4 regions of the Saccharopolyspora sp. NPDC002578 genome follow, and region 4 is predicted to be linked to each of the others. Evidence: riboswitches for the same ligand, from Rfam matches in the RefSeq annotation. Region 4 holds a riboswitch; each other region holds the start of a gene.

Region 1 (7,592 bases), on a different contig from region 4:
CGAGGTGTGCTCGTCGGTGGACTGCGCGGGCAACGTGCACGGCACGGCGGAACCGGCGTCGAGGCCGAGCAGCTCCAGCGCCGCGCGCGGTGCGACGTCGCGCACCAGGTGCGCGGTGGAGTGGCCGATCACGTCCAGTTCGGACAGCCAGATCGGGCGATCATCGGCGTCCAGGGTTCCAGGTGGAAAACCAGGTGTGGGCAAGACATCTCCTCGGAGTGGGGAAGGGCGGGCCGACGGGCGAGCTCAGCCGAACGGCAGCATCACCAGGTCGGCGCCGCGGACGTCCGCCGACGTCCAGGAGGTGATCCCCGCGAGCGCGCAGCCCATGCGGATGACCGCCTCCGGGTCGCGCTCACCCGGATCGAGGTAGTCCTGCTCGACGATCCCGGCGGCCTCGACGGCGTCCTTGAGCCTGCCCTCCAGCTCGGGCGCGATCCCGTCGAGGTCGTCGGAGTTCGTCCACAGCACCTCTTCGCCGTGCTCGGCGAACACGAGGCCGCAGCTCGGCCCGCTGAAGTTGTTCGCCAGGGTCAACGCCGACCCGCCGGTCCGGGACAGCGCCACGGCGGGATCCACCAAGGCGCCGTCGACGCCCGAGACCTCGGAGGTCATGCCCGCGTCGTCGAGGACGAAGGTCCAGCCGCCGATCCGTCCGGCCAGCAGCACCGCGCTGCACTCGACGTCGCCGAGCGCGGTGCGCGGCAGCGAGGTGTGCTCGTCGGAGCGCTCCGGCGGCAAGGTGCACGGCCGCACGTGCCGGAGCTTCGCCCCCAGCACCTCCAGCGCTTCGAGCGGCTGCAGGTCGCGCACCAGGTGCACGAGCTGGTGCGGGTCCTCCGCGCCGAGATCGGAGATCCATGCGGGGCCGCCTTCGGAATCCAGGGTGTCCGCGGGGAACGTCGGTGCTGTCATCGGTGGTCCTCGTCAAGCGTCGATCTTGTGATGGCGACACTCTGCACCAGACCCCCGACAACGAGCCCCGCGAGCACCCGGGTCGTCCGTTCGGTGGAACCGGCGGGCTGCGCGATGAGTTCCCGCGCACCGAGCGGTCGAACTCGTGGAACGGACGATTCGAGGAGGACGACGATGAGCTTGCCCGAGGTCGTGTCGCGGGAGGAATGGCTCGCCGCGCGCAAGGAACTGCTGGCGAGGGAGAAGGCGGCGACGAAGGCGCGGGACGCGCTCAACGCGGACCGGCGGCGGTTGCCGATGGTCCGCATCGACGAGGACTACCGGTTCGACGGCCCGGACGGGACGGCCACCTTGCTCGACCTGTTCGGCGGGCGCCGCCAGCTGCTGATCTACCACTTCATGTTCGACCCGAGCTGGGACGCGGGCTGCCCGAGCTGCTCGGGGTTCGTCGACCAGTTCGGCGACCTCACGCACCTGCGCGCGCGGGACACCTCGCTGGTCGTGGTCTCGCGGGCGCCGCTGGACAAGATCGAACCGTTCAAGGAGCGGATGGGCTGGACGTTCCCGTGGTACTCCTCCGGCGGCGGCCGGTTCAACCACGACTTCCACGTCACCCACGACGAATCGGTGTCGCCGATCGAGTACAACTACCGCACCAGGGCGGAGCTGGAGCGGGCCGGGGTCGGCTACTACGTCGAAGGCTCCGAGCCGTTCGAGCTGCCCGGCCTGAGCGTGTTCCTGCGTGACGGGGACGCCGTGTTCCACACCTACTCCACGTACGCGCGCGGCCTCGACGGCCTCGGCAGCACCACGAGCCTGCTCGACCTCACCGCGCTGGGCAGGCAGGAGGAGTGGGAGGAACCGAAGGGCCGGGCGAGTGCCGTCGGCGCTCCGGCGGGCAGCGACAAGGTCCGCTACCACGACGAGTACTGATCACCGGCGGCGCAGCGGGGTCGGGCGATGACCGCGGGTCCGCCCGCATCGGGTGGTTCACATGTTTCTTGACAACGATCAACGCAGGCTGAAAGGTTGTCGCGACGTTCCACTGCGACGGTGTGCAGGAAGCCGGTGAGGAATCCGGCGCGGTCCCGCCACTGTGAATGGGGAGCCGCGTCCACTGGGGCCACTGCCGGGAAACCGGTGGGAAGGCGGGGCGCGGCGCTGATCCATGAGCCAGGAGACTGGCACCGTCGTACCGATTCGCACGGGGTCGCGGAGCCCCGAGGAGGTACGAAGTGCACCCGAACTCGTTGTACGCGCCGGATTCCGGTCGGTCCCCCGAGTCCTGCCGCGCCGCGTGAGCGGCGTGCTCGGCCGCAGGCGGCTGCTCGCGGGTGTCGCGGGAGCGTTCGCCGCGGTGCCCCTGGTGTCCTGTTCCGGCGGTTCCGGGTCGAGCCCGGGGCGGCTGCGGGTGGCGTTCCCCGCGGGCGGGGCGACCGAATCCCTGGACCCGCACACCGGCTCGCTGTTCGTCGACCAGGCGAGGGCGAAAGCGCTGTTCGACACGCTCGTCGGCTACGCCGACGACATGAGCGTGGTGCCCCGCCTCGCCGAGTGGTGGCAGCCTGATCCGACCGGCACCCGCTGGCGGATCCGGCTGCGCCCGGCGAAGTTCCACGACGGACGCCCGGTGACCGCCGAAGACGTGCTCTACACGTACCGGCGCATCGCCGACGACTCCACCGCGGCGCAGGCGAGCGCGCACTTCGGAGACGTGGACTTCGCGGCCAGCACGGCGATCTCGGCCACCGAACTGGAACTGGTGCTCGGCGCGCCGAACTTCGAGTTCCCCGCCGCGTGGGGCGCCCCCGCCACCGAGATCGTGCCCGCCGGAACGACCGACTTCACCGCCCCCGTCGGCTCCGGACCGTTCCGCTTCGTGTCCTTCGAACCCGGCAAACCCGCCGTGTTCGCGCGGTTCGACGACCACTGGTCCGGCCCGGCCACCCCGGCCGAGCTGGAGTTCGTGCCGATGGAGGAGGAGAGCGCGCGGGTCAACGCGCTGCTGTCCGGTCAGGTCGACTACGCCCACGACGTCAGCGCGAACTCGGTGCGACTGCTGGAGCAGGGCGGCCGGGCGCGCGTGCACTCCGCGCCGTTCGGCACCATGCAGTCGCTGCTGCTCAAGGTCGACCGGCCCCCGTTCTCCGACCCCAGGCTGGTGCGCGCGGTGCGGGCGGGGCTGGACCGCCGAGCGCTGCTCGACATCGCGCTCAGCGGCCAGGGACGGATCGGCAACGACCTGTTCGGCGCCGGTCTGCGGTTCTACCCGGCGGGCCTGCCCGAACCCGTCCGCGACCCGGAGCTCGCCCGGTCGCTGCTGCGGGAGGCCCGCGCCGACGGGCTCGGCTGGGAGTTGCAGACCAGCTCCGTCGACCCGTACTTCGAGTCGGCGGCGAGCCTCATCTCCCAGCAGCTGGGCGACATCGGGATGCGCGTGACGCCGCGGGTCGGGCCGTCGGAAACGTACTTCTCCGACATCAAGGAGCACGGCGTGGCCTCCCTGAGCAGGACCGCCGCGTTGCCGGTGCCGACGTTCCTCGGCCAGCGCATGACCTCCGACGCGGGCGGCAACAACTACACCGGCTACCGCTCCGCCGAATTCGACGCGCTGCACGCCGAAGCTCTGTCCACAGCCGACGAACATCGGCGGGCGGCCCTGCTGGCGCGGGCGCAGCGGTTGTCGCGGGAGCACAGCGGCATGGTGGTGTGGGGCTTCAGCGGCTGGAACGTCGCCACCTCCGACCAGGTGTCCGGCGTGCGCGGAGCACCACCGAACTCCCTGGACTGGGCCCGGTTCGACCGGGTGAGCGTGGGGTGATCGCGCTCGCTCCGCGGCTGCGCGGGGCGGCCCCCGGTGCTCGGGTGCTCGGCGCGGTGCTGTCCCGGATCGGCGTCGCGGTGGCGCAGATCGCGCTGGTCGCCGTCGGCGTGTTCGCGCTCACCGCGCTGCTGCCCGGCGACACCGCCGAAGTCGTCCTCGGCGAGCACGCCGACACCGGGCAGGTCGACGCGCTGCGGCGGCGCCTCGGCCTGGACGAGCCGCTGGGCACCCGATTCCTGGACTGGGCGGCGGGAATCCTGCACGGCGACCTCGGCACCTCGCTGCGCACCGGGCGCCCGGTTGTCGACGAGATCGCGGGCAACGCCGCGACGACGGTGCTGCTGGCGGTGCTGACCCTGCTGATCGTGCTGCCGCTGGCGCTGTGGCTGGGCGCGCGCAGCGGACTGCGCGCCGGATCCCGGTTCGACCGCTCGGTGAACTTCGCGGTGGTGCTGCTGAACTCGGTGCCCGAGTTCGCGCTGGCGCTGCTGCTGGTGGGCGTGTTCTCGGTGCAGGCGGGCTGGTTGCCCGCGACGGCCGCCGGGTTGTCCGGCTGGTCGTTGGCGGCCGAACCCGCGGTGCTGGTGCTGCCGGTGGCGGTCCTGGTGGCCAAGCAGCTGTCCGCGCTGGCCAGGCAGGTCCGCGCCGGCGTGGTGGTCGCGAACTCCGCGGAGTTCGCGACGCACGCGCGACGCGCCGGGCTCGGTGCGCGCGCGGTGGTGCTGCGCCACGTGCTGCCGAACGCGATCGGCCCGGTGCTGCAACAACTCGGGCGCACCGTGGACGGGCTGCTCGGCGGCGTGGTCGTGGTGGAGGCGCTGTTCGCCCTCGACGGGCTCGGGTCCGGGTTCGTCGAGGCGGTGCGCGCCCGGGACCTGCCCGCGGTGCAGGGCTACGCGCTGCTGTTCGCCGCGGTCACGATCGGCGTCAACGCGGTCGTCGACCTGGCGGCGCGCCGGTTCCGGGCGGGCGCGCGATGAGCCGCGTCCTCGGCTGGGTGCTGCTCGGCGTGCCGCTCATGGCGGCGCTGGCCGGACCGCTGCTGACCGGGCCGGTGAACGCGGCGAGCGTCCCGCTGCTGCCGCCCGGCGGCGCGCACCCGCTCGGCACCGACGTGCTCGGCCGGGACGTGCTCGCCCTGGCGCTGCACGGCGGCGGATCGGTGCTGGCGCTGGCCGGGGGAGCGCTCGCGCTGTCCTACCTGGCGGGGGTGCCGCTGGCGCTGGCCGCGGTGGGCCAGCCGTACCGGTGGCTCGACCGGTGGCTCACCCGCGGCCTGGACCTGGTGCTGGCACTGCCCGGACTGCTGGTGCTGATGGTGCTGGCCGCCACCGGTACCCGGACGGCGGGCGCGCTCGTCGTCGCGGTGGCGCTGCTGCAACTGCCCGCCGTGGTGCGGATCGTGCGCGGTGCGGCGCTCGACGCGGGCCGGCGCGGCGCAGTGGAAGCGATGGCGCTGCAAGGGGAATCGTGGTGGCGCATCCACTTCGGCTACATCGGCCGCGGGGTGCTCGCGCCCGTCGCCGTGGACGCGGGCGGCAGGTTGAGCCTGGTGCTGTACCTCGTCGCCTCGGCGAACTTCCTCGGCCTGGGCCTCGATCCCGCCACCGCCGACTGGGCGGTGCTGGTGGAGCGCAACCAGGAGGCGCTGTTCCTGCAGCCGTGCGCGGTCCTCGTCCCGGCGGGCCTGCTGGTCGCCCTCTGCACCGGCATCAACCTCACCGTCGACCACCACCTGGTGACCGGCCGCGGCCCCAGCTGACCCCGGCCCCAGCCGTCACGTTGTGGACGATTCCCGCAATTTCGCGAGAAGTTGAACCACCCGAACGAGGCGAAACCCCCGCTCCGAGCCCATCGTGCCCCCGCTGATCTGCCGGAACGGTTGTCCACAGGGGATGTCGGACACGCCGGAGACCGTTGATTCCTCGCGAAATCGCGGGCGCCGGCCCGGCACGTCCGGGGTGGGGCCTTCGGCTCCGGCCCGAAGAGCGGGGCCGCGCACCAGGGCCGAGGTGCGCGCGGTTGCCCCCGATGGAGTGGGCGGCGCCGCCGTCCACCGCAGTGCCGTCGCGGCGGTCGGAGCAATTCGCCCCGGAGGACCTTGACCGCCGATGTGTTAGCGCTAACACTGGCGGCTCGATCCGATCGAGGCGGAAGCGGGGGGCGGCGATGGCCGAGGAATCCGGTGGTCCGGTGGCCGGTGCGCCGGGCCCGGTGCAGCGGGCCTCGCTGGCCGACGTCGCCCGGCTCGCCGGGGTCTCGCACATGACGGTGTCCCGCGTCGTCAACGGCACCGGGCCGGTGCGGGCCGACACCCGGCGGCGGGTGCTCGACGCCGTGCGGCGGCTCGGCTACCGGCCCAACCCGCACGCCCGGGGACTGGCCACCGGGCGGTCGCGGGTGCTCGGCGTGGTCGCGCTGGACTCCGTGCTCCACGGGCCGGCGAGCACGCTGTTCGGCATCGAGAACGCCGCCCGCGACTCCGGTTTCGGCGTCTCGGTGGCCAGCGTCCGCGAACCGGGCAGAGCGGGCATCGGTGAGGCGGTCGACGCGCTCAGCGCGCAGGGCGTGGCGGGCATCGTGGTCATCGCGCCGCACGCGGAGACGGGACGGGCGCTCGACGACGTCCCCGCGGGCGTGCCGGTCGTCGCGGTCGCCGACACCGAGCAGGCGCCGGTCCCGGTGGTCGCCGTGGACCAGCGCGACGGCGGGCGCCAGGCCACCGAGCACCTGCTCGCGCTCGGGCACGAGACGGTCTGGCACATCTCCGGTCCCGACGGCTGGTTCGAGACCGAGGCCCGCGAGCAGTCGTGGCGGGCCGCGCTGGAGGAGCGGGGCGCAGCGGTGCCTCCGGTGCTGCGCGGGGACTGGAGCCCCCGCTCCGGGTACGAGGCGGGGCGGAAGCTGCTGCGGTATCCGGGCGCGGACGCGGTGTTCGCGGCCAACGACCAGATGGCGCTCGGCCTGCTGCGCGCGTTGTCCGAAGCGGGCCGGTCCGTTCCGGGCGACGTGCGGGTGGTCGGGTTCGACGACGTGCCGGAAGCCGCCTACTACTCCCCACCGCTGACCACGGTGCGCCAGGACTTCCTGGCCCTGGGGCGCATGACGTGCGACCAGCTGCTCCGGCTGGTCGAAGGCGCGGCGGACGTGCCCGACCGCTCGATCGTCGCGGCCGAACTCGTGGTGCGCGACAGCACCGGAGCCCGCGACCCGTGACGCGGGCTCGGCGGTCCGCTCGATCCCTGAACGCACCGCTGATCCCTGCGAACCTCCGATCTTGTCGGCGGCGAAGCCGCTGAGCAGTGACCACGCACGCGGCCGGGTTTCCCGCGAGGACGGCGATTTCCCTCGCGGTGGAGCCGGGCCGGGACATCGACCCCGCAGCGCTGGGGTCCCGCCACCCGACCCCTACGCAGATCACCCCGGAAGGCCTCTTCGCCAACGAAGACGAGGAAACGAGAACCATGCTCAGTGCCGATGGCTTACGGCTGTCCATGAACTGGATGGACAACCTCATCCTGATCGTCTACTTCGCGGTGGTGCTGGGCATCGCCCTGGCCGCGAAGCGCAGTGTCCGCAACAGCCTGGACTTCTTCCTCTCCGGCCGATCGCTGCCCGCGTGGGTGACGGGGCTGGCGTTCGTGTCGGCGAACCTCGGCGCCACGGAAATCCTGGGCATGGCGGCGAACGGGGCGCAGTACGGCGCCTACACGATCCACTGGTACCTGATCGGCGCGATCCCGGCGATGGTGTTCCTCGGCCTGGTGATGATGCCGTTCTACTACAACTCGAAGGTGCGCAGCGTCCCGGAGTTCCTGCTGCTGCGCTTCAGCCGCTCCTCGCACCTGCTCAG
Region 2 (7,592 bases), on a different contig from region 4:
CACTTCTCGCCGTCGAGGTGCCAGCGCCACACCGACGCCGACAGGTCCTCGGTGGAGACCACCACTCCGGCGAAGCCCCAGGTCGCTTCCGGGTCGTGCGACGGGCGCAGCTCCAGCACCATCTGGTGCTGCTCGCCCAGGTCCACGCGCTGCCGGTGCGCGCCGGCCGCGAGGTCCCAGAAGTGCAGGGCGTGGCCGTACTCGTGGGCCAGCAGCCGCTCCGGCACCAGACCGTCCTCGATGAGCGACGGCGCTGCCCACTCGCTGCTGATCAGGGTGTTGCGGTTGAGGTGCCACCAGGCGTCGTAGGCGAGGCGCTGCGGACCCCGATCGGTCTCCCACGCCCGCAGCACGTCGAACGAGTCGTGGTCCAGCAGCGCGATGCCGCCCGGCCCGTCGGCGCCGTCCCGGCCGCCGAGGCAGGTGAGGAACACGCCGTCCGGACCGCAGTGCAGCGTGTGCGGGCGGGAGTACCCGGCCTTCGCGGAGAGCTCCGCCGCCGTGATCGTCTTGACCAGGCGCGGCGCCCTCGGGTCCGGGACGGTGTCGAGCACGTGCAACCGCGAGGAGCGCAGGCCCGGCACGATCAGGTAGCGGCGCGCCAGCCCCGCCATGTCGTGGCCCTCGTGCTGGAGCGCGCTGCTGCACGCGTTCCACCCGAAGTGGTGCAACTCGTCACCGGTGCCGGGCATCTCGGTCCAGCCCACGACCCGGCCGTACTCGGGCGAGGACGGGTTCACGTCGAGCACCGCCATCGCGTCCGGGCGGCTCGCGGAACGGTCGAAAGCCGCCACGTAGGCCACTTCCTCGCGCGGCGCCGCGATCGCGTCGGCGGGGCTGCGGTAGAACGTCGGATCGGTCATGCCGGGACCTCCCGTGGTCGGCTGGTGCCCACGGGATACACCGCCGCACGGGAGGTCGCCAGCGCGTCACGCGGTCGTGGGCTGCTCCTGGCGCGCCCGGCCGAGCGCTCCGCGCCGTTCCATGAGCGCGGTGCCCCCGGCTCCCGCCAAGCCGACCAGCAGCAGCGCCAGCCACGGCAACCACCGCACGCCCGGCTCGGCGAACGCGTCCAGCAGGGCACCCGCCAGCCAGCTCACCCCGGCCGCCACCAGGCTGGAGACCAGGTAGTAGAAGCCGTAGTAGGTGCCCGCGAGCCGTTCGCTGCCGATCTCGGGCAACAGCTCCATCGCGAACGGGTTCGTCATGGCCTGCCCGACGGTGAACAGCACGATCGCGATCACCACGGGCACGAACGCCAGCGCCGTGCCGAGCGCGCCCGCCACCGGGAGGCGCTCCGGCAGCACCGGGGCCGCCAGCATCAGCGGCACGAACGAACCGCCCATGCAGCACAGGCCCAGCACGATCGACCGCCCGGAGCTCCACCGCCGGCGGCACCACTCGGTGATGCGGACCTGGCCGAACACGCCGATCGCGGTGGACACCCCGAACACCACCGCGATCGACCACGCCGCGCCGGACACGCGCTGCGCCTCCAGCGGCAACGTCAGGTAGAGCTGGTTGTAGAGCGCGAAGTACGCCGACAACGACAGCGTGAAGCCGAGGAAGCGGCGGTTGAGCACCACTTCCCGCCAGCTGCCCAGCACGCTCTGCTGCTGCGGCTCGACCTCCCGGTGCGGCAGCACCAGCAGCTGCGCGGCGGTGAGCACCGCGAACGCCACGCACGCCACCAGCGCGATGACGCGGAAGTCCACCGCCAGCAGGGCCGCGCCGAGCAGCGGCCCGACCAGCGTGCCCGCGTGCTGGAAGACGTTGAACACGGCGAACACCTCGGCTCGCCGCTCCCCCGCCTCGTGCATCAGGTAGGTGCGCACCGCCGGGTTGAACAGCGCACCGGCCAGCCCGGTGAGGATCGCCGCGGCGAACAGGCCCGGCAGCGAGGTGAACACGGCGAACAAGCCGAACGACACCACCCGCAACGCGCAGCCCGCGATGATCATCGGGCGGCAGCCGAGCCGGTCCGCGGCGGTCCCGCCGAGCAGGAACATGCCCTGCTGGCTCAGGTTCCGGACACCGAGCACCAGGCCGACCACGGCGGCGCCGTAGCCGAGGTTCCCGCTCATGTACGCGGCCAGGAACGGCATCAGCATGTAGAAGCCGACGTTGATGCCGAACTGGTTGATCACCAGCAGCTTCGCGGCCGGGGACAGCCTGGCGAACGCGGCGCGGTTCATTCCCGCACCTCGCAGACCGGGCAGCCCGCCGAACCGGCGGTGCGATGGGCGCAGGGATCGACCACCTTGCGCGACCTCCTCCAACTCGTCTTGCTGTCCACTTCGGACGGAATTCCGTCCGTTTCGGATGGTTCGGTGACCGGATCGGGCAGGTTCTGGGCGGTGTGGAAGTCCGCGTCGTAGATCGTCCGCCAGTACCGGTGCGGCCCGTCGGGGAACACGGCGGCCACCCGGTCGGAGCCCAGTCCGCGCGCGCACCAGGACGCGACCAGCGCGACCGCGCCGGTGCTCCACCCACCGGTGGCGAACGACCCCGCAGCCAGCCGCCGGCAGCCCGCGACGGCCTCCGCCGCCCCGACCCAGTGCACTTCGTCGAACGCCGCGTAGTCCACGTTGCCCGGGTGGATGCTGCTGCCCAGACCGCGCATCAGGCGCTTCACCGCCGGATCGCCGAACACCGTGGAGCCCGCCGCGTCGACCCCGACCAGGCGGGCCTCCGGACGGTGCTCGCGCAGCACCTGCGCGATCCCGGCGCTGTGACCGCCGGTGCCGACGCTGCACACCACGACCTCGACGTCGTCGAGCTGGTCGAGCAGTTCGCGGCCCAGCCCGTGGTACCCGGTGACGTTGTCCGGGTTGTTGTACTGGTCCGGCCAGTACGGGTCGGGCAGCGTCGCCATCAGCTCCCGCACCCGCTCCAGCCGGGCGCGCTGCCAACCGCCCACCGGGTGCGGCGACCGCACCAGCTCCACCCGCACGCCGTACGCGGTGAGCAGGGCGCGGGTCATGTCGTCGAGCTCGTCGTCGGCGACGACGACCACCGGATGCCCCCAGGCCGCCCCGACGCACGCCAGCCCGATCCCCAAGGTGCCGCTGGTGGATTCGACGACCGTGCCGCCGGGGCGCAGCTCGCCGCGCTCGCGCGCGCCCGCCAGCATCGCGTGCGCCGCCCTGGCCTTCATCCCGCCGGGCGCCACGCCCTCCAGCTTCGCCCAGAAACCCGGGTGCTCGAAGGCGATCGGGGTGGTGACGCGCAGCAGCGGGGTGTTGCCTATCAGGTCCAGCGGCGACTCGGACCGGGCCGGTGCCCGACCGGTCATCGCGGCGCCTCGTAGGTGTGGATCGTGGTCTCCTCGCCGGAGAGCCAGAAGAACGGGTACGGCTCCGCCGATAGCGCCTGCACCGGGCCGCCGAGCAGTTCCCGCAGCACCGCGGCCCCGGTCTGGGCGAACAGGGTCAGCGGCAGGTCGCGCGCCGCGCAGGCCGCGGCGATCTCGTCGAACGTGCCGTTGCCGAGCACCATTCCCGAGGCCAGCACCGCGTCGGCGCCCTCGATCGCGGCCGCGTGGTCGGTCAGGATCGGCTCGTCCCACTCGGTCCGGCCACCCTTGAGGTCGCACGGAACGCAGGTCAGCCCGCGCTCCCGCAACGCGGCGAGCAGCGAGTTCACCACGCCGATCACCGCCACCCGGCCGCCCTCGGGGGCCCGGGTGATCGCGGCCACCGCGCGGGCCCGCGCCATCGACTTCGCCAGCGAATCCCCCGCCGGGACCCGTACCTGGCGGGCCAGCGGGTGCGCGCCGTGCGGAGTGGTCGCGGTGAGGTAGGCGTCCAGCGCGGCCACCCGGACCGGGCGCAGCGGGTGCGCCAGCAGTTCGGCGACGCTGCGCCCGACGGTGTCGCGCACCGCGTGCTCGTCGAGCGCGCCGGGTTCCACGGCGCAGGAACCGACGGCCGGGCCGACCCGCACGCTGAGCACGGTGTTGACGTAGCCGGTGCCGCGACCGGTGTGCCGGGCGGCCTGCACGGTCAGGAACGCCACCGCGGCCGTGGTCTGCTGCGGTGTTCCCCCGTCGGCGCCGCAGAACGCGCCGGCCAGAGCGGACTCGATCAACGAGTCCGAATAGGACTGATCAGTGGTGGCAGGAACAGGACGCACGTGTCTCCCGAAGCCGGTCCGGTCAGCGACGATCGAAGGCGGGCTACGCCCGGGGGAGACCACAAGGGTCCGAGGGGAAAGTTGCGCCCGTCGGGCGCGATGCGTCGATGCGCAGCACCACGTACCTCCTCCGGAGCTCCGCGACCCCGTACGAATCGGTACGACGATGCCAGTGTCCTGGCTCGTGGATCAGAACCCTGGCCTCCGGCCTTCCCACCCTGTCGGGCAGTGGCACGGGTGGAGGCGGGCTCCCCACTCACAGTGGCGGGACCGCGCCGGAGTCACACCGGCTTCCTGAACACCGTCGCTTGAACGGGTGAAAAGTTCGCAGTCCCGCTGAGGAATGTCAAGTGCGCCGGACGTCGGAACGCAGCAGCGACGACACGCGGAAACTGCGTCCGCGCAGGTATGAGCGCCGGAAAACCGGCGCCGCCGAAAGAACTATGACGTCGATGACCCTTGCCGGAACATCGGAGCGGATGCTCGCGCGGTGTTCCGGCAAGGGCCGTGCGCGACGTTCGGCCGAGCCTCCGCGGAACGAGGCGCCCGAGACCGTCGGATAGTCGGCCGGATTGGTTCCCGGCAATTCTGGAAAAAACCGGGCGAAATTCCGCCGGAGCGCGGATCAGACCGCCACCGCTCCCATTCCGCCGCGTCCGACGGCCCGGCGGCGGGCGGTGAGGTACAGGAAGGAGCCGGGCCCGCTGGAATCCACCACGTCCAATCCGACCGACCCGAACGCCTCGGCGATCGTCTCCGGTTCGAACGACCGCAGCCCGAACACCCGCTCGTGGCAGCGCTGGAAGTAGCGCTGGAACGCGCGCGTCCCCGGCCGGTAGGTGGTCGCCGTGAAGGTGCCCGCCGGATGCAGGCAGCGCGCCACTTCCGCGATCACCCGCTGCGGCTCGGGCAGCAGGTGCAGCGCGTCGGAGCAGTTCACCGCGCCGAGGAAGGCGTCCGGGAACGGCAGCGCCCGCGCGTCGCCCTCGGTGAACAGCACGCCCGGGACCGCCGCGCGCGCCACCTCCAGCAACGGCGCCGCCGAGTCCAGGCCGAGCACCCGGTCCGGGCCGACCTGCTCGGCCAGCACCCGCGTCCAGCGCCCGGTGCCGCAGGCCACGTCCAGCACCGGCCCCGGCGCCGGGCGCAGGTTCCGCCGCAGGTAGGCGTCCTCGTCCCACGCCGTGACCGACCGGTCCCAGTTCCCGCCCGGTACCGCGCCCGACTCCGCGCGCAGCAATTCGATGCGCTGGCCCGCCGTCGACTCCTGCTCCAGCAGCCGCCGGTAGGCGCCGGACGCGGGCGTGACGGGTTCCGGCGGTTCCGGCAGCTCCGGCCAGCCGAACGCGTGGTGGATCTCGTGCTCGGCGCGCGCGCCCTGGTAGGCGCGCAGCGCGGCGGTCTCGGCGTCCCACAGCTCGGCGAGCTCCGCACCGGCTCGGACCGGACCGGTGATCGGCGCGAGGCTCCCCCAGTGCGCCGGGGACGGCCAGGCCCGGCCGATTCCCGCCGCACAGCTCGGATCGGTGAAGTCGGGGACGGTCAAGCAACGGCGGAGCCGGGCGGCGTCGTGCTCGTCCAGATCCGCCGGCAGCACCGGCGAGATCCGGTCGCGCTGCTCCGGCAGGTGCATCAGCAGGTGCAGCAGCGCGGTGCGCAGGCACGGCTCGGTGTCGGCCCGCTCCAGCAGCCGCAGCGACGCGTTGAGCCGGTCGCCGAGCACGCCCTTGATCTGTCCCGGCAGGTACGAACTGCTCTCGTCGTCGCCGAGCAGCACGCCCAGCAGCAGCGCCACCCGCGCCCGGTTGGGGTGCGGGGAGCCGGTGAGGACCTCGACCGGGCCGACCAGGTCGGCCGGGCCGGCCGCCGCCGGGTCGAGCAGCTCGCGGGCGAGCCGGGCGAAGGCGACGTCGGACACCTGCGGGTCGTGGTGCACGAGCGCGGCGCGCAGTCCTCCCCACCTCGCCGTATCCGGCGCCGGGTCCGGCTGGGCTGTGACCCGCGGGAGGCCCGGTTGCTCTTGAGCACGCATCTGCTCGACTCCTTCGCTGTTGCACCGGGACCGGCCGTGCCGGGCGAATCCGGCTCGGCGCAGTCGAATTCGGGGTGACCGGGGAACTCGGTCCCGCTGGAGAAGCAGGTCCCGCTGGAGGACGTCGGCGAGCGCGGGGCACTGGCAGGTCCGCGGAGTCCGAGACGGGATCGCGGCGGCAGGCGCGTCGTTGCGCCGAATCGCGGCCGGCGGAGATTCGCACAGCGCCGGTGGGACGCCCGGACTTCCTCGTCCGAACGGGAAGCACCCGGTGCCCGGCGATCCGCAGCGGACGCCGGTCCGGGAAGACCGCGATGAATCCATCATGGACGAGCGGGTCCCGCCACGACGACCACCGAAAGCGTTTTCCTGCGTCCCCGCGTTGAGTGATCGCGAGCGCGGACTCGATCACGGACGGTCGAACTCGGATCGGAGTCCACGCGAGACCGGCGGGACGTGCCCGCCACCAACGGGTTGTGGTGCCGGATCTTCCTTGTCAGGAGCGGACCGTCGCTGACACGCTCGGCCGCGCACCTCCGACGCCCGATCTCCCGGCAGGTGCTCTCCCGGATCCGAGCCGATCAACGGGACGCGGCCGGCATTCGCCGCCACCGCGCGACATCCGCTCCGGAATCCACCTCAGCGGCCTCCTGCGCGGGCAGGCTCGCCCGTCGTCGCTCCGGAGCACTTCCCCGCAATTCCACTGTGGACAGATTGGGAGCGATCACGATGCGCGAACGGTTACCCGAGCCGTCGACGCGGAACGCGCGACGGGCGGCCGTCCGATGACCGGCGCCGGCCGCGGGGACGGCGCGGACCTGAGCAGCGAGATCCAACGCGCCCAGGCGATCCTCGGCGACCTCTGCTTCGGCTCGACGGCGCGCCACCCGGAGGACCGCATCCGCGACCACCTCGAACTGGACCCCGCCGAGATCACCGAGCTCGAACTGGAACTGCGCAGCCGCCACCGCATCGACCTCGACCTGTGGGGCGTCTACGACCACACCTTGAGCGAGCTCGCCGTCCTCCTCGCCCGCGCCGCCTCCCCCGAGTCCGGCGGCCCCCAGAACCTCGACCGCTGACACGACACCTCGAAACAGCGACGCAGGCGTGCGGTGCCACCCGATCGGCCCAGCGGTGGTCCGGTTCAGGACACGCTCCGAAGGGAGCGCTGGGCCGGGCGAGCAGCCGTGCCTCTCGATCGAGTGCACCTGTGTTCGCGATCTTGGCCGCCGCCGCGAACTCTGGTTGCCTGCTCCATCGAGACCATCCCCCGCTGGGCCGTCAGGACGATCCGCCGCGGATCGCGGGCCCGAGCGGAACGATCCCCGCCGGACCGGCGGAGTTAGGACAGGTGCGCACGTGCAACCGTTCCAGCTGCCCGAGTTCTACGTGGCTCATCCGGCGAGGCTGAACCAGCACCTGC
Region 3 (7,592 bases), on a different contig from region 4:
TCGCCGACCGCGCGTCGGTGCTCGCGTGGCCGGTCAGCTCGCTGAGCAGCGTGTTGTACGTGGCGGCACGCCGCTGGTAGTCCCGCCACAGCTCGTCGGGAACCTGCCGCGCCTCGGCGCCGACGGCTTCGTCCGCGGCCGCGCGCACCCGGTCGGCGCTCGGGTCGGCGAGCAGGTCTTCCAGGCGCCCCAACGCTTCCCGCGCGGTCGCCTTGCCGCGACGGCCGGTCAGCAGCATCCGGAACCTGCTGCCGGTGCGGTGCGCGACCGGTTCCAGCTCGTCCAGCTCGCCGACCCCGCGGCGCGCCGCGTCCCGCTGGGCCGACGCCTGCTCCCCGGCGACCTCCCACGCCCGCAGCGTCGCGAGCAGCCCGGTGTGCGCCGAGTCGCGCCGATCCGGGTCGAGGCGCACCACGGTGTCCTGCGCCGTCACCTGCGAGATCCGTTCGGCGGCGGCCACGGCGTCGCGCGCGGTGGCGGGGCCGACGCCCGGCACGGCCCGCAGCCGGTCCGGCCCGGCATCGGCCACGTCCGCGACGGTCCGGAACCCGGACCGCTCCAGTTCGCCGAGCCGCAACCGGCCGGTAGCGGCCTCGCGGAGCCTGCTCACCGGCATTTCCCGCAGCCGCCCGCGGACCTCGTGGCGCCGCGCGGCCTCGTACTGCTCCCGCGCCGAGTCGCGCAGCCGGTCCGGCTCCGCCAGCAGCGCCGTCGCCGCCGCGCGCCACGACCGCGCGGCCCGCAGCACCGCTGCCGCCGCCCGCGCCGTCCTCGGCTCGATCGGCACGGCACGCTCGTCGGAGCCCGTCGGTCCCATGCGTCGCCTCCCCAGAACGTCGGCGCCCGTCACCGATACCGGCCTCGGCACCCGCGAACATCCGCCGGACGGGTGGTCATCTCGGGGTGCTGCTCGCGCGATCGTCCAGGACAGCTTGCCGGACGATCGACGATCACCGGTACGGGGCTCGGCGCTGCGTGTCGGACGGCGGAAGGTCGTAAGGCTCGCCGATCCGCACGGGCGCATCGCTGATCAGGTCGACGTCGCTCGTCGGGGTGCGTCGGAGGCGTGGGATTCCATCGTGTCGGCGAGGCGGTGCAGGGCGGTGAGCACCGCGTCGCGTTCCTGGCCGAGGTCGGCGAGCAACCGCGCGTGGGCGTCGAGCTCGCGGGGGAAGACGTCGTCGATGGTGCGCTCGGCTTCCGGCGTGATGCTGATGTGGGTGGCACGGCGGTCGGCCGGTTTCGCGGTGCGCGTGATGAATCCGCGCCTGTCCAGCTTGGCCAGGGTTTTGCTCACGCCCGCGCGCGACATGCCGAGTTGCGCCGCCAGGTACGCCGCGGTGACGGGTTCTTCGAGGTGGCGCAGCGGTACGAGCAGTTTGACCTCGGCCGGGGTGAGCGCGGCGCTGTCGTAGAGCTGTTCCGTGGCCTGTTCCAGCACGGCGGCGATGCGGTTGATCAGCGCGACGACCGCCATGGGGGAGGTGTCGAGGTCCGGGTTCCCGGCGCTCCACGACTCCTGCGCGCGCTCTTGGAGGAAGGACAAGGCCATCCCATTTCGTTAACCGGTGAACTACTTGTTACGTTTCGAGTGTAACCGCCTCCGGACGGTGAACATCAGGGCGGCCCGCTCCGGAGCGGGCCGCTGACCGCGTGTTCGCCCGGGGCGACGGCGATGGAGATCCGGGAGGGCGAACATGCTGGACGAGGACGTTGTGATCATCGGCGGCGGGGCCGCGGGCCTGGCCGCCGCGATGATGCTGGGCCGATCCCGGCGGCAGGTCGTGCTGCTCGACGCGGGGGAGCCGCGCAACGCGCCTTCCCGCCACCTGCACGGTTTTCCGTCCAGGGACGGTGCGGACCCGGCCGAGCTGGTCGCGGCCGGGCGGGAGGAGGTCCGCCACTACGGCGGCGAGATCCGCGACGCGCGGGTCTCCGGTCTCGAACGCGCCGACGGCGGATTCGCGATCCGCCTCGACGGCGACGACGTGCTCACCGCCCGCGCGGTGCTGGTGGCCACCGGGTTGCGCGACGAACTGCCGGAGATCGCCGGACTGCGCGAGCGCTGGGGCCGCGACGTGCTGCACTGCCCGTACTGCCACGGTTTCGAGGTGCGCGACACCCCGCTGGCCGTGGTCGGCGGCGACAACCGGCCGTTCTCGCTGCACCAGGCGCAGCTGATCCGGCAGTGGTCCGACGACGTCGTGTTCTTCCCGAACCGGATCGCGCTGACCGACGACGAACGCCACCGCCTGCTGGCCCGCGGAGTGCGGATCGTCGACGGGGAGGTGGTGCGCGTCGTGACCGAGGCGGACGCGGTGTCCGCCGTGGAACTCGCCGACGGCCGGATCGTCGCTCGCAGCACCGTTTTCGTCGGCCCGAGGTTCGTACCGCGCGACGAGCTGCTGACGTCGCTGGGCTGCGAGGCCGGCGACGACGACTGGGTCCGCGTCGACCCCTCCGGCCAGACCAGCGTCGCGGGAGTGTGGGCGGCGGGCAACGTCTCGGACAGCCCCGCCCAGCTCGTCAACGCGGCAGCCGCCGGTTCGAAGGCCGCCATCGCCCTCAACCACCACCTCCTCGCCGACGACATCGACCGAGCGATCGCCGCCCACGACGCGAGATGAGGGGTCGCGCTCCGCCTGCGCACGCTCGTGCGGTGGGCAGGTGCGCGCACTGCGAGCGGCATCGGCGGTCCTGGATCTCCGCCGCCGGAATCAGAGAACCCCTACGTGATCGGTGCAAGCCGGGAGAGTGCGTCTGAGAGATCCGGTCTCGAGCAAGCGGCCGCATCAGGGGCTTTTCCGAATCGGCTCTGCTTTCGGCGTGGGCCGAGCCGCGGAACGTGATCGCGGGGAAGGTCGACATCGCCGGTACGTACATCATGACCTCGACCACGGCCACCTCGGTGTCGCACGCGCCCGCGGGGCAGCGGCACACGGCGTTCACCGGCGCGATGCTGGAGGCGCTGGGCACGTCCGGCCCCGTGAGCCTCGACGAACTGTTCCGCCACGTCGACCGCCGACTCTCCTCGCACGGACTGCCGCGCCCGCAGCGTCGCGCGGTGAACGCGGCAGGAGATCTGGCGCTGTGCAGGAGTTCGCCGTCGGACGCGCGTGCCGAACTCGCCGGGCGCTCGGAGCCGGAATCTCCAGCAGTGGCGACGGTCAAGCCATCGACGCGGCGGAGCGCCGCGGTGGACGTCGCCCGCCATGAGCACGCTGCCCGGGATGGTGCGGCCACGATCGGTTCGAGGACGCACGATGGGCACAAGAGCTACAAGATCCCCAAGACGTACCGCATCGCGAGGCCGCAGCGCAAAGCGGTTCGAACACCCTGGCAGCGGGTAGGGATCTTCGTGATCCTGGTGCTCGTCCTGATCTTGGCTGCCATCGGTCTGAGGTGGGGCGACATCCCCGCGGAGTGGGATCCCGTCGGGCGAGCGATCCGCTCCGATCCCGATTCCATCGAAACGGGTGTCCAAGGATTCATCCTCCTCCCGTCGGTGTCCGCCGCCATGATGGCTTCGATCGCCTACTTCTTCGTGGGACGAGATGTACTGCTGTCGCGTGCTGGTGCGACTGTTTCCGCGCTGGGGGGAGTCGTCGGGCTCCTAGTTGGTCCGGGTGCTGTCCTGTTCGCGCTCTCCGGAGGAGTGGTCGTGCTAGGTCAGTGGATGTCGCCGCTCATCGCGTTGTGGACTTCCGCGCTGGTGAACTTCGTCTTCATGCTGCTCGTGTTCGGGTGGGATCATGAAAGCGGTCATCACTTCACGTTTCGGCGGTGACCGTCCGGTCCGGATCGAGTGCGGCGTCCGCTGCCGGCGCCGAGGGCCGACCCGCTCCCGCGGTGTGGTCTTTTCCCCAGCGAATGGGGCCTAACGTCGGCGGCACGCCCATGATCGCTGCCCCGCCGCGGAGGACACATCCATGACCGTCGACGAGCTGCCGCTGCTGAAGTCCGAAGGGTCCGTGGTCGGCAGGCTGAGCCCGCTGATGCGGCAGCTGCGCGAACGCGGCCCCGTCGTCAAGGTGCGCACCCGCGCCGGTGATGAGGCGTGGCTGGTGACCCGGCTCGCCGAGCTCAAGCAACTGCTCAAGGACCGCCGCATCGGCCGCTCCCACCCCGACCCGGAGAACCGGCCCCGCTACCTCGACAGCCCGCTGCTGGACACCCTGGTGCGCAGCGACGATCCGGAGGTGGCGCGCGAGATCCACGTGAAGACCCGCGCCGCGCTCACCCCCCACTTCTCCGCGAAGCGGATGGTCGCGCTGCGGGAGCGGGTCGCCGCGCGCGTCGCCGCGCACCTGGACCGGATCACGGCGTCCGCGCCGCCGGTGGACCTGCACGCGGAGCTGTCGCTGCCGCTGTCGTTCGAAGTGCTCTGCGACCTGCTCGGCGTGGCTGAGCACGACCGGTTCATGGCGATGCTGGCCGGGGCCGGACGGCTCGACGAGTCGGAGAAGGTGGCCGTCGGAGCCCAAGAGCTGTTCGCCTACCTGCAGGAACTGGTCGCGGAGAAGCGCCGCGAACCGGACGAGCACCTCATCTCCGCGCTGTGCGAGGCGGAGATCGACGACGGCACGGTGTGCGAACTGATCTCCACGATCAGCTTCTCGTACCTGGTGACGCCGACGAACCTCAGCGCGGGCATCGCCCTGTTCGCCTCGCACCCCGAGCAGCGCGAACGCGTCGTGCGCGACCCCGGCCTGCTGGAGACCGCCGTCGAGGAGGTGCTGCGGCTGAGCAAGGTCGACGAGTCCTTCCAGCCCCGCTACGCCGGCGAGGACATCGAGATCGGCGGTGTCGTCATCAAGGCCGGTGACCTGGTGCTGTGCGACCACTACTCGCCGTCGTTCGACGACCGCGTCTTCGACGACCCGGAGACCTTCGACGTCGGCCGCAGCCCCAACCCGCACTTGGCGTTCAGCCACGGCCTGTCGCACTGCATCGGTGCCCCCCTCGCGCGCATCGAACTCCAAGAGGTCTACGGAGCGCTCCTGCGCCGCCTGCCCGAGCTCACCCTCGCCGTCCCGATCGAAAAGGTCGGCATGCCCACCGATTCCGAAGACGACGAACAAATGGGCAACGGAATCGCAAGACTCCCCGTCACCTGGTGACGTCTGCGTCTTGTCAGCGACGAAGTCGCTGAGCAGCGACCACGCACGCAGCTCGACCACCCGCGGGTTCTCAGTGGGTTTCTCGCGAGGACAGCTTTTTCCCTCGTGGCGGAGCCACTCGGGAAAAAGATCCCGCAGCGAGGAAGCGACTGAGGTTCCGCCACCCGACCACCTATGCAGGCCGCTCACCCCTACTCACGGCGAGGAACATCACCTTGATGGGGTAGTGGGATGTCCGGTTAGGGTGCTCGGGAGCCTGTCGCGCCCGTGAGGGCAGGGAATCCGGTCGGAAGCCGGAGCTGACGCGCAGCGGTAGGGGCGATGGGCGAGGACGGCCACGGCCGGAACCACTGGACCTCCCGGTCCGGGAAGGGATCTCGCCCGCTGAGCCCGAGCCCGAAGACCTGGCCGGCTCCCCGGACCGCAGGCGGTTCCGGGTCGCAGCCTGCCGGACTCCGCGCCTGGGTCCGGGGTGAGGAACCTCGTGCCATGCCGTTCTCGCACGCCCGCTCGTTACGCCTCGGGCTGGTGGCGCTGGCCGCCGCCGTGCTGGTCTCGTGCGCCGCGCCCGCCGACGACACCATCCGCGGCGAGGCCGCGACGACGGTGCGCAACTGCGACACCGACGTCACCGTCGAAGCGCCGCCGCGGCGCGCGGTGTCGCTGAACCAGTCCACGACCGAGATCATGCTGGCCTTGGGGCTGGCGGATCGGATGGTGGGCACCGCGACCTGGACCGACCCGGTCGATCCGGCGCTGGCGGAGGCGAACTCGCGGGTGCCGCGGCTGGCCGACAACAACCCGTCGTTCGAGTCGGTGCTGGGCACCGAACCGGACTTCGTGCTCGGCGCCTACAAGGCCGTGTTCACCGATGAGGGGGTCGCCGACCGCGAGCGGTTCGGTGAGCTGGGCGTGCCGACGTACCTGTCGCCGAGCAACTGCTTCCCGGAGGAGGCGCCGCTGCCGAAACCGGTGGAGCTCGACGACATCTACCGCGAGGTGCAGGAGATCGCCGACCTGTTCGGCGTCCCCGAACGTGGTCACGCGCTCACCGAGCAGCTGCGCGGCCGGGTCGCGGCGGCGCAGCGGAAGGTCGCCGGGCTCGACTCCCGCGCCGAGACCTCGGTGCTGTTCTGGTTCGCCCGCACCGAATCGCCGTACATGGCGGGTTCCACCGGATCACCCGCGGTCATGACCCGCGCGCTGGGCGTGCGCAACGCCTACGCGGACATCAGCTCGATGTGGCCGCAGGTGTCCTGGGAGGACGTCCTCGCGCGCGACCCGGACCTGCTGGTGCTCGGCGACCTCACCCGCGACGGCGAAGGCGACGGGCTGGCGGCGAAGACCCGGTTCCTGCACGAGGATCCGGCGGTGTCCCGGCTCGCGGCGGTGCGCGACGGGCACCTGATGGGCATGACGGGTACCGAGCTCAACGTCAGCATGCGCACCGTGCGGGGCATCGAACGGCTCGCGGACCGGCTCGTCGAGATGGACCGCCAGCGGTGACGGCAGTGCCGTCCGCGGGGAGACTGCCGCCGGTCGCGATCGTGCTCGCCGGGATTCCGGCGCTGCTGCTGTCGATCGCGGTCGCGGTCACGCTCGGGCCGGCGCACCTCACCGTCGGCGACGTCGGCAGCGTGGTCGCCGATCGGCTGGGCCTGCTCGACACCGACGTCTCCCGCATCGGTCAGGGCATCGTGTGGCAGCTGCGGCTGCCGCGGGCGCTGCTGGCCGCGATCTGCGGAGCCGGGCTCGGCGTGTGCGGGGCGGTGCTGCAATCGCTGCTGCGCAACCCGCTCGCCGATCCGTTCCTGCTCGGCGTGTCCGCCGGAGCGTCCACCGGCGCGGTGTCGGTCGTGGTGCTCGGGCTCGGCGCGGGTGCGATCGGGCTCACCGCGGGCGCGTTCGCCGGGGCGCTGGTGGCGTTCGCACTGGTGATGCTGCTCGCCTCGGTCGCGGGCGGAGCGGCCGGGCACACGGTGCTCGCCGGGGTCGCGGGAACCCAGCTGTTCTCCGCGCTCACCTCCTACATCGTGATCACCTCGGCGGACGCGGAGCAGACCCGCGGGGTGCTGTTCTGGTTGCTGGGGTCGTTGTCCGGCGCGCGGTGGAACGACGTCGCGATCTCCGCGGCGGTGTGCGCGGTGTGCCTGGTGCTGTGCCTGTCGCGGGCGGGGGCGCTGGACGCGTTCGCGTTCGGGCAGGACGCCGCGGCCTCCCTCGGCGTCCGGGTGGCACGGTTGCGGGCGGTGCTGCTGGTGGCGACCGCGCTGCTGGCCGCGACGCTGGTGGCCGCCGCCGGTGCGATCGGTTTCGTCGGGCTGGTGCTGCCGCAGGCCGCGCGGCTGCTCGTGGGTCCGCGCCACCGCGCGCTGCTGCCGGTGACCGCCGTGCTCGGCGCGGTGCTGCTGGTGTGGGTGGACGTGCTGGCCACGACCATCGCCGCCCCGCAGGAAGTGCCCGTCGGCGTCG
Region 4 (7,592 bases):
TGCCGGTGCATCCGGCGACGTGGGTCAAGCCCTCGGCGCGCGCGACGTCCACGCCGCGCCGGATGCTGTCGATCCACGCCGAGCACGAGTACGGCACCACCACCCCGGTCGTGCCCAGGATCGACAGGCCGCCGAGGATGCCCAGCCGCGGGTTCCAGGTGTGGCGGGCGAGTTCCTCGCCGTTCTCGACGGAGATCTCCACGACCACGTCACCGGTGCCGCCGTGCTCGGCGGCGACCCGCTGCACGACCTCGCGGATCAGCTTGCGGGGCACCGGGTTGATGGCGGGTTCGCCCACGGGCAGCGGCAGGCCCGGTTTCGTCACGGTGCCGACACCGGTTCCGGCGCGGAACACGACGCCCGCTCCGGGCTCGGCGCGGCGCACCGTCGCCGACACCAGGGCGCCGTGGGTCACGTCCGGGTCGTCCCCGGCGTCCTTCACGATCGCCGCCATCGCCGAACCGGCGTCGAGGCGTTCGCGGGCGAGGGCGAACGCGGGCCGGTGCCCCTTGGGCAGCACGATCTCCACCGGGTCCGGGAAGGTCCCGGTCAGCAGCGCCGTGTACGCGGCGGCGGTGGACGCCGTCGCGCACGCGCCCGTGGTCCACCCGTAGCGCAGCGCGGGGCCTTCCTGACCAGTCATGATGCCGCCTCCTTCACCGTGAAAGGGTGCACGCATGCACAGCAGCGACGCGACCGGGGTGCGGCGCATCCTGGTGCTCGGCGGGACCGGCGAGGCCCGCGACCTCGCCGCGCGGCTCGGCGACGACGCGGGCGTGCACGTGATCTCCTCGCTGGCGGGCCGGGTGCGCGATCCGAAGCTGCCCGCCGGGGAGGTCCGCGTCGGCGGGTTCGGCGGCGCCGACGGGCTCGCCGCGTGGCTGCGCGAGCACCGCATCGACGCGGTGGTCGACGCGACGCACCCGTTCGCGCGGGTCATCACCGCCAACGCCGCACGCGCCTGCGCGCTGGCGGGCACGCCGCTGCTGGTGCTGCGCCGTCCCGCGTGGGAAGCGGAACCGGGCTGGCACCTGGTGGGCTCGCTGGACGAGGCCGCCGCCGCGCTGCCGGGGCTCGGCGAGCGGATCTTCCTCAGCACCGGCCGCCAGGGCGTGGGCCGGTTCGCGCACCTGGACCTGCGGTTCCTGCTGCGCGCCGTCGACCCGCCGGACCCGCCGCTGCCGCCGCACCTCACGACGCTGCTGGCGCGCGGACCGTTCACCTTCGACGACGAGGTGGCGCTGCTGCGCGAGCACCGCATCGACGTGCTGGTCACGAAGAACAGCGGCGGCCCGATGACCCGCGCGAAGCTCGACGCGGCGCGGGAGCTCGGCGTCGCGGTGGTCGTGGTGCAGCGGCCACCCGAACCGCGGGTGCCCGCCACCACCGTCGAGGAAGCGCTGGAACGCCTGCGTCACGCCGGGTAGCGGCGCGGGGTGAACACCGCGCCACCGACCGCCCTGGTCGTCGACGAGCCGATCACCAGCAGGCAACGCATGTCCACATCGGACGGATCGAGGTCGCCGAGTTCCACCGTCCGCACGGATTCCTGCGGCCCGCCCACGTCCCGCCCGATGATCACCGGGGTCTCCGGCGCGCGGTGCTTGAGCAGCGCGTCGCGGGCGGCGCCGACCTGCCAGGTCCGGCTCCGCGACGCCGGGTTGTAGATCGCCATCGCCAGGTCCGCCTTCGCCGCCGCCTCCAAGCGCTCGACGATGATCTCCCACGGCTTGAGCCGGTCCGACAACGACAGCACGCAGTAGTCGTGGCCCAGCGGAGCGCCGACGCGGCTCGCCACGGCCTGCGCGGCGGTCAGGCCGGGCAGCACCCGCACCGGGACGTCGGTGAACCGCTCCTCGGTCGCGACCTCCAGCACGGCGCTGGCCATCGCGAACACGCCCGGATCGCCGGAGGACACCACCACGACCCGCGAACCGCGCCGGGCCAGGTCCAGCGCGAACTCGGCGCGCTCGGCCTCGACCCGGTTGTCCGAGGCGTGCTTGCGCTGGCGCGGATTGGTCGCGAGCCGGTCCAGGTAGGGGCCGTAGCCGACGAGGTCGTCGGCGGCGGCGACGGCGGTGTGGGCCTCCGGGGTCGTCCACTGCGGACCCGCGGGGCCGAGGCCGACGACCACGACCTCGCCGATGCCGGGCTCGCGCGCCGCGGCGGGCGCGGATTGCTCAGTCGTGGCAGGGGAAACCGGGACGCCGGTCGCGTCCGTCAGGTTCAGCGGGCTGCCCGAGTTCACCGGGCTCGGCAGCAGCGCCAGCGAGAAGTACGGCACCGACGCCGGATCCACCTCGGCCAGCGGCAGCAACCGCTGGCGCTCCGTGGTGGCGCGCTCCACGAAGTACGCCTCGTCGAGCCGTCCCGCCTTCTCGAACGCCTCCTTCACACCGTCGAAGGTGCGGCCCAGCTTCATCACCGCGGCCGCGTCCGTCGAGGCCAGGTGCTCGGCGAGCTTGTCCGGCTCCAGCGTCCCCGGCAGCACCGTCAGCACCTCGTCGCGCTCCGCCAGCGGGCGCCCCAGCATCGCGGCGGCGCCGCTGACGGAGGTCACGCCGGGGATCGCGGCCACGTCGAACCGGCCCACCAGGCGCTTGTGCATGTGCATGTAGGAGCCGTAAAAGAACGGGTCGCCCTCGCACAGCAGCGCCACGGTGCGCCCGGCGGCGAGGTGCGCGGCGAGGCGTTCGGCGGCCTCGGCGTAGAACTCGTCGATCGCGCCCTGGTAGCCGCCGGGGTGGTTCGTGGTCTCCGTCGTCACCGGGTAGACCAGCGGTTCCTCGACCTGACCGGCCCGCAGGTACGGCTCGGCGACGGACCGCGCGATGCTGCGGCCGTGCCGGGCGCTGTGGTAGGCGATCACGTCGGCCTCACCGATCAGCCGCGCCGCCTTCACCGTCACCAGCTCCGGATCTCCCGGTCCGAGCCCGACGCCGAACAACCTGCCTGCCTGCTCCACGGTGCTGCTCACTCCTGTTCGCTCGCGATCGCGTTGATGGCGGCCACCGCCATCGCGCTGCCACCTCGGCGGCCGTGCACCACGAGGTGCTCCAGCTCCGGGTGGTCGGCCAGTGCCTGCTTGGACTCGGCTGCGCCGATGAAACCGACGGGCAGGCCGAGCACGGCGGCGGGCTTGCCCGCTCCGGCGTCGACCATCTCCAGCAGCCGGAACAGCGAGGTGGGCGCGTTGCCGACGGCCACCACCGCGCCGTCGAGCCGGTCCCGCCACAGCTCCATCGCCGCCGCGCTGCGCGTCGTGCCGAGCTCCTGCGCCAGCTGCGGCACCTGCGGGTCGCCGAGGGTGCAGAGGATGTCGTTGTCCGCCGGGAGGCGACGCCGGGTGACGCCCGCGGCGACCATCGCGGCGTCGCAGAACACCGGCGCCCCGGCGCGCAGCGCTTCGCGGGCGGCCAGGACCGCGTTCGGCGACCAGGCGATGTCGCGCACCAGGTCGACCATGCCGCAGGCGTGGATCATGCGGACGGCGACTCCGGCGACTTCCGGTGGCATGCCGTCGAGTTCCGCTTCGGCGCGGATCGTCGCGAAGGAGCGGCGGTAGATCTCCGCGCCCTCCCGGATGTACTCGTAGCCACCGGTGCCCTCGGCCCCGGCTGGATTGCGTCCGGTACTCACACTGCCCTCCGTGCCGCTTCGAGCGCGGCGGATAACTCGCCGGCGGGTTCGCCGCCGACCTCGTAGCCGGCCTCGGTGGCCAGCACTTCCACTCCTCGTCCCGCCGGTCGGCCGCAGCGGCGCGAGCAGCCCGCCCAGTGCACCGGCAACGCGCCGGGCCGGGCGGCGCGCGCCGCGTCGGAGCGCACGTCGGCGAGGGATTTGGCGCAGCCGGGGCTCCCGGTGCACGCGGTGACCCCGGCCAGCGGCGCGGCGGTGTCCACCACGAAACCGGCTCCGTCCATTTCGGACAGCAGGGTCGTCGCGTCGTGCTCGGGGATTCCGGGCAGCAGCAGGGTGCGCCACGGCGTGAGCCGCAGCGGGCGGTCCAGGGCGGCCAGCGCCGCGACCTGCTCGGCGTTCAGCCTGCCCAGCGGGGCGCCCAGCGCGAGGCTCACCCGGCCGTCGCGGCGGTGCAGGACGCCGAGATCGGCGTGGGTGGCGACGGGCTCGACGGGACGACCCGGACCGGAGTGGCACGTCGTTGCGGGAGAAGACCCGACGCCGCCGGCCGGTTCCCCCACGCCGGGGGCGGAACCGGCGCGTTCAGCGGCACCGCTCGCGCTGATGGGCCGCTCGGTGCGTTCAGCCGATCCGCCGGCTGCGGCAGGAACGGTCCCGGCACGCTCAGCGGAACCGTCCGTGCCGGGAGCAGATCCGGTGCTGTCAGCGGACTCCGCGCCGGTGTCGGCGATCGGCGCACCGTCCTCCGCCGGGCCCGGTTCGGCGATGACGCGCGCGGCGATCAGCCGGGGACCGTCGGTGAGTTCGGCGAGCCGCCAGCTCGCCGACTCCTGCCGCCGCCGTTCCGCGAGGAACGCCTCCGCCGCGAGCACCGCGGCGCGCGCCGCGTCCGCGGTCGCGACCCGGATTCCTTCGTCCGCACCGGACAGCAGCACCGCGACCGAACCGTCCGCCGGGGCGAGCCCGATGTCGGCGGCGAGCCCGGCGACGTCGCCCCGCCCGTCGTCCACGGTGAACAGGAACCGCCCCGGCAGCTCCGCGAGCGCGGGCGCCGCGCACAACCGCCGGTCGAGCTCGGTCGACACCGCGTGCACGTCCAGCGACCCCGCGTCGTCGCAACCGGTGTAGGGCGAGGCGATGATGTTGCGCACCCGCTCGTGCGTCGGCGAGGGCAGCAGGCCCGCGTCGGCCAGCGTCGCCGCGAACTCCGCCACGGCGTGCGGCGCGAGCCCGCGGACCTGGAGGTTCGCCCGCGAGGTCAGCTCCCAGCCGCCGTCGCCGAGCTCCGCCGCGGCGGCCAGCGCCCGCACCTGCCGCGCGTCGAGCCGCCCGCCCGGCACCCGGACCCGGGCCAGGCCGCCGTCGGCGGCCTCGTGCACCCGCAGCGCGCCGGGGCACGCGTCCGGTTCGGCTCGTGGCGGCACGGTTCTCCCCGCTCTCATCGCTCGTGGTCGGTCGGAACTCCCAGCGCACGGCGCGGGTCTCCGGTGGTGCGCGGCCCTGGGCGCGCACCGGCGGTCGTCGATACTACGGCCAGGCCTCGTTGCGGACGCAAAACGCGATGTGCCTCACCACAGCCACCCCCGACCCGGCGGCCTCCCCCGCACGACCGCCCCGCGAACCCCGGCCGGACCTTGTTCAAGCCCTCGCAATTTCGCGAGAAATCGAACGCCCCCGGCGTGCCGGACACCCCATGTGGACAACTCGTTTCCCCTGATCAGAAGTGGTTCCACGGCCGGGATCAGGAACGTTCACCTCGATCGGGTCGTTCGATTTCTCCCGAAATTGCGGGAATCGTCCACAACGTGACGAGTGGGGGCGGCGTGCGGGGGTGCGCCGGTGTCGACCGAGTTCGCGGTGAGGGGATTCCTCGGCGAGCGCTCGTGTCCGGTGGGTGACCGTCGCGCGAGCGTTCCGCCGAACGGCGCGGTGCCACGTGCGTGATCTCTCGCGCACCAGCGCAGCAGGCCACTTGACGAACGATCGCCCCGTTGCGGAGAGTGGTCGACGGCGACGAGTGGAGGAAGCCGGTGCGAGTCCGGCGCGGTCCCGCCACTGTCACCGGGGAGCGGACTCCGCACAACGAAGGTCACTGCCCGCGCACGTGCGCGGACGGGAAGGCCGGAGCGAGCGCCGATCCGGGAGCCAGGACACTCCGCGCCGCCACCGCCCGGTCCGACACCGGGTGCCGACGACTCCGGGGCGAGGACCCCGAGGAAGGTTGACCATGCGTCCTGTCCGCATGCCCGCGTCCCTGCTCAGCCGGGAGCGTGCCGCATGATCCTGCTGCTGTCCACATCGGACACCGATCTGCTCAGCGCACGCGCCAGCGGTGCGGACTTCCGCCTCGGCAACCCGGCCCGGCTCGGCGTGGACGACCTGCCGCCGCTGCTGGAGGGCGCCGACCTGGTGATCGTGCGGCTGCTCGGCGGCCGCCGCGCCTGGGAGGAGGGCCTCGACGCGCTGCTCGCGGGCCCGCGCCCGGTGGTGGTGCTCGGCGGTGAGCAGGCCCCGGACGCGGAGCTGATGGAGTGCTCCACCGTTCCCGGCGGCGTGTGCGCGCAGGCCCACGCCTACCTCGCGCAGGGCGGCCCGGAGAACCTGACGCAGCTGTTCAACTTCCTGTCCGACACGGTCCTGCTCACCGGCCACGGCTTCGAGCCGCCGGTGGAGACGCCGAAGTGGGGCTTGTTGGAGCGCGAGCCGCGCAACGCCGAGGGCCCGAAGGTGGCGGTGCTCTACTACCGGGCGCACCACATGGCGGGCAACACCGCGTTCGCGCACGCCCTCTCCGACGCCATCGAGGACGCGGGCGGCCGGGCGATGCCGGTGTTCTGCGCGTCGCTGCGCGCCCCGGAACCGGGCCTGCTGGACACGTTGCGCCAGGCCGACGCGCTGATCGTGACGGTGCTCGCGGCGGGCGGTACGAAGCCCGCGACGGCCTCGGCCGGTGGGGACGACGAAGCGTGGGACGTGGGCGCGCTCGCCGACCTGGACGTGCCGATCCTGCAGGGCTTGACGCTGACCTCCAGCCGCGAAGCGTGGCAGGACAACGACGAGGGCCTGTCCCCGCTGGACATGGCCACGCAGGTCGCGGTGCCCGAGTTCGACGGTCGGCTGATCACGGTGCCGTTCTCGTTCAAGGAGAACGACTCGGAGGGCCTGCCGGTGTACGTGGCGGACCCGGAGCGCGCGGCGCGCGTCGCGGGCATCGCCGTGAAGCACGCCCGGCTGCGGTACGTGGAGCCGAAGGACAAGCGCCTGGTGCTGATGCTCTCGGCGTACCCGACGAAGCACTCCCGCATCGGCAACGCGGTCGGCCTGGACACCCCGGCGAGCGCGGTGGGCCTGCTGCAGCGGCTGCGCGAAGCCGGTTACGACATCGGCCCGGAGGACGGTCCGGACGCGCTGCCCGGCGTGGCCGCGCAGGACGGCGACGCGCTGGTGCACGCGCTGATCGCCGCCGGTGGCCAGGACCCGGATTGGCTCACCGAGGAGCAGCTGTCCGGCAACCCGGTGCGCATCCCCGCGAAGCGCTACGCCGACTGGTTCGCGACGCTGCCCGACGACCTGCGCGAGAGCATCGAGGGTCACTGGGGCCCGCCGCCCGGCGAGCAGTTCGTGGACCGCTCGCACGACCCGGACGGCGAGATCGTGCTGGCCGCGCTGCGCGCCGGCAACGTGGTGATCATGGTGCAGCCGCCGCGCGGCTTCGGGGAGAACCCGATCGCGATCTACCACGACCCGGACCTGCCGCCGAGTCACCACTACCTGGCCGCCTACCGCTGGCTGACCGACGAGTTCGGCGCGCACGCCATGGTGCACCTGGGCAAGCACGGCAACCTGGAGTGGCTGCCCGGCAAGACGGCGGGCATGTCGGCGTCCTGCGCGCCGGACGCGGCGCTGGCGGACCTGCCGCTGATCTACCCGTTCCTGGTCAACGACCCCGG

What was found. A riboswitch is a leader RNA that binds a small molecule or an ion and turns the genes downstream of it on or off. The one in region 4 is predicted to bind cobalamin.
Region 1: linked by a shared signal. The riboswitch ahead of ACWD38_RS23135 (ABC transporter substrate-binding protein) and the one ahead of cobN (cobaltochelatase subunit CobN) in region 4 are both predicted to bind cobalamin.
Region 2: linked by a shared signal. The riboswitch ahead of ACWD38_RS02210 (Rossmann-like domain-containing protein) and the one ahead of cobN (cobaltochelatase subunit CobN) in region 4 are both predicted to bind cobalamin.
Region 3: linked by a shared signal. The riboswitch ahead of ACWD38_RS02460 (ABC transporter substrate-binding protein) and the one ahead of cobN (cobaltochelatase subunit CobN) in region 4 are both predicted to bind cobalamin.

The regions. Positions count from the first base shown of each region.
Region 1 is NZ_JBSFWJ010000059.1:8,420-16,011, forward strand. Features, by position in the region: gene ACWD38_RS23120 (hypothetical protein) at 1-204, opposite strand, end outside; gene ACWD38_RS23125 (hypothetical protein) at 247-915, opposite strand; gene ACWD38_RS23130 (DUF899 domain-containing protein) at 1,090-1,848, shown strand; cobalamin riboswitch at 1,928-2,119, shown strand; gene ACWD38_RS23135 (ABC transporter substrate-binding protein) at 2,213-3,736, shown strand; gene ACWD38_RS23140 (ABC transporter permease) at 3,733-4,719, shown strand; gene ACWD38_RS23145 (ABC transporter permease) at 4,716-5,501, shown strand; gene ACWD38_RS23150 (LacI family DNA-binding transcriptional regulator) at 5,909-6,955, shown strand; gene ACWD38_RS23155 (sodium:solute symporter family protein) at 7,204-7,592, shown strand, end outside.
Region 2 is NZ_JBSFWJ010000002.1:132,321-139,912, forward strand. Features, by position in the region: gene ACWD38_RS02195 (selenium-binding protein SBP56-related protein) at 1-863, opposite strand, end outside; gene ACWD38_RS02200 (MFS transporter) at 930-2,195, opposite strand; gene ACWD38_RS02205 (PLP-dependent cysteine synthase family protein) at 2,192-3,295, opposite strand; gene ACWD38_RS02210 (Rossmann-like domain-containing protein) at 3,292-4,134, opposite strand; cobalamin riboswitch at 4,285-4,453, opposite strand; gene ACWD38_RS02215 (class I SAM-dependent methyltransferase) at 4,760-6,166, opposite strand; gene ACWD38_RS02220 (hypothetical protein) at 6,952-7,248, shown strand; gene ACWD38_RS02225 (terpene synthase family protein) at 7,529-7,592, shown strand, end outside.
Region 3 is NZ_JBSFWJ010000002.1:192,336-199,927, reverse strand. Features, by position in the region: gene ACWD38_RS02485 (DEAD/DEAH box helicase) at 1-817, opposite strand, end outside; gene ACWD38_RS02480 (MarR family winged helix-turn-helix transcriptional regulator) at 1,031-1,552, opposite strand; gene ACWD38_RS02475 (NAD(P)/FAD-dependent oxidoreductase) at 1,698-2,627, shown strand; gene ACWD38_RS02470 (hypothetical protein) at 2,846-3,787, shown strand; gene ACWD38_RS02465 (cytochrome P450) at 3,930-5,120, shown strand; cobalamin riboswitch at 5,396-5,526, shown strand; gene ACWD38_RS02460 (ABC transporter substrate-binding protein) at 5,610-6,626, shown strand; gene ACWD38_RS02455 (FecCD family ABC transporter permease) at 6,623-7,592, shown strand, end outside.
Region 4 is NZ_JBSFWJ010000022.1:18,207-25,798, forward strand. Features, by position in the region: gene ACWD38_RS13390 (cobalt-precorrin-5B (C(1))-methyltransferase) at 1-643, opposite strand, end outside; gene ACWD38_RS13395 (cobalt-precorrin-6A reductase) at 678-1,427, shown strand; gene ACWD38_RS13400 (precorrin-2 C(20)-methyltransferase) at 1,415-2,977, opposite strand; gene ACWD38_RS13405 (precorrin-8X methylmutase) at 2,974-3,639, opposite strand; gene cobG (precorrin-3B synthase) at 3,636-5,066, opposite strand; cobalamin riboswitch at 5,664-5,797, shown strand; gene cobN (cobaltochelatase subunit CobN) at 5,920-7,592, shown strand, end outside.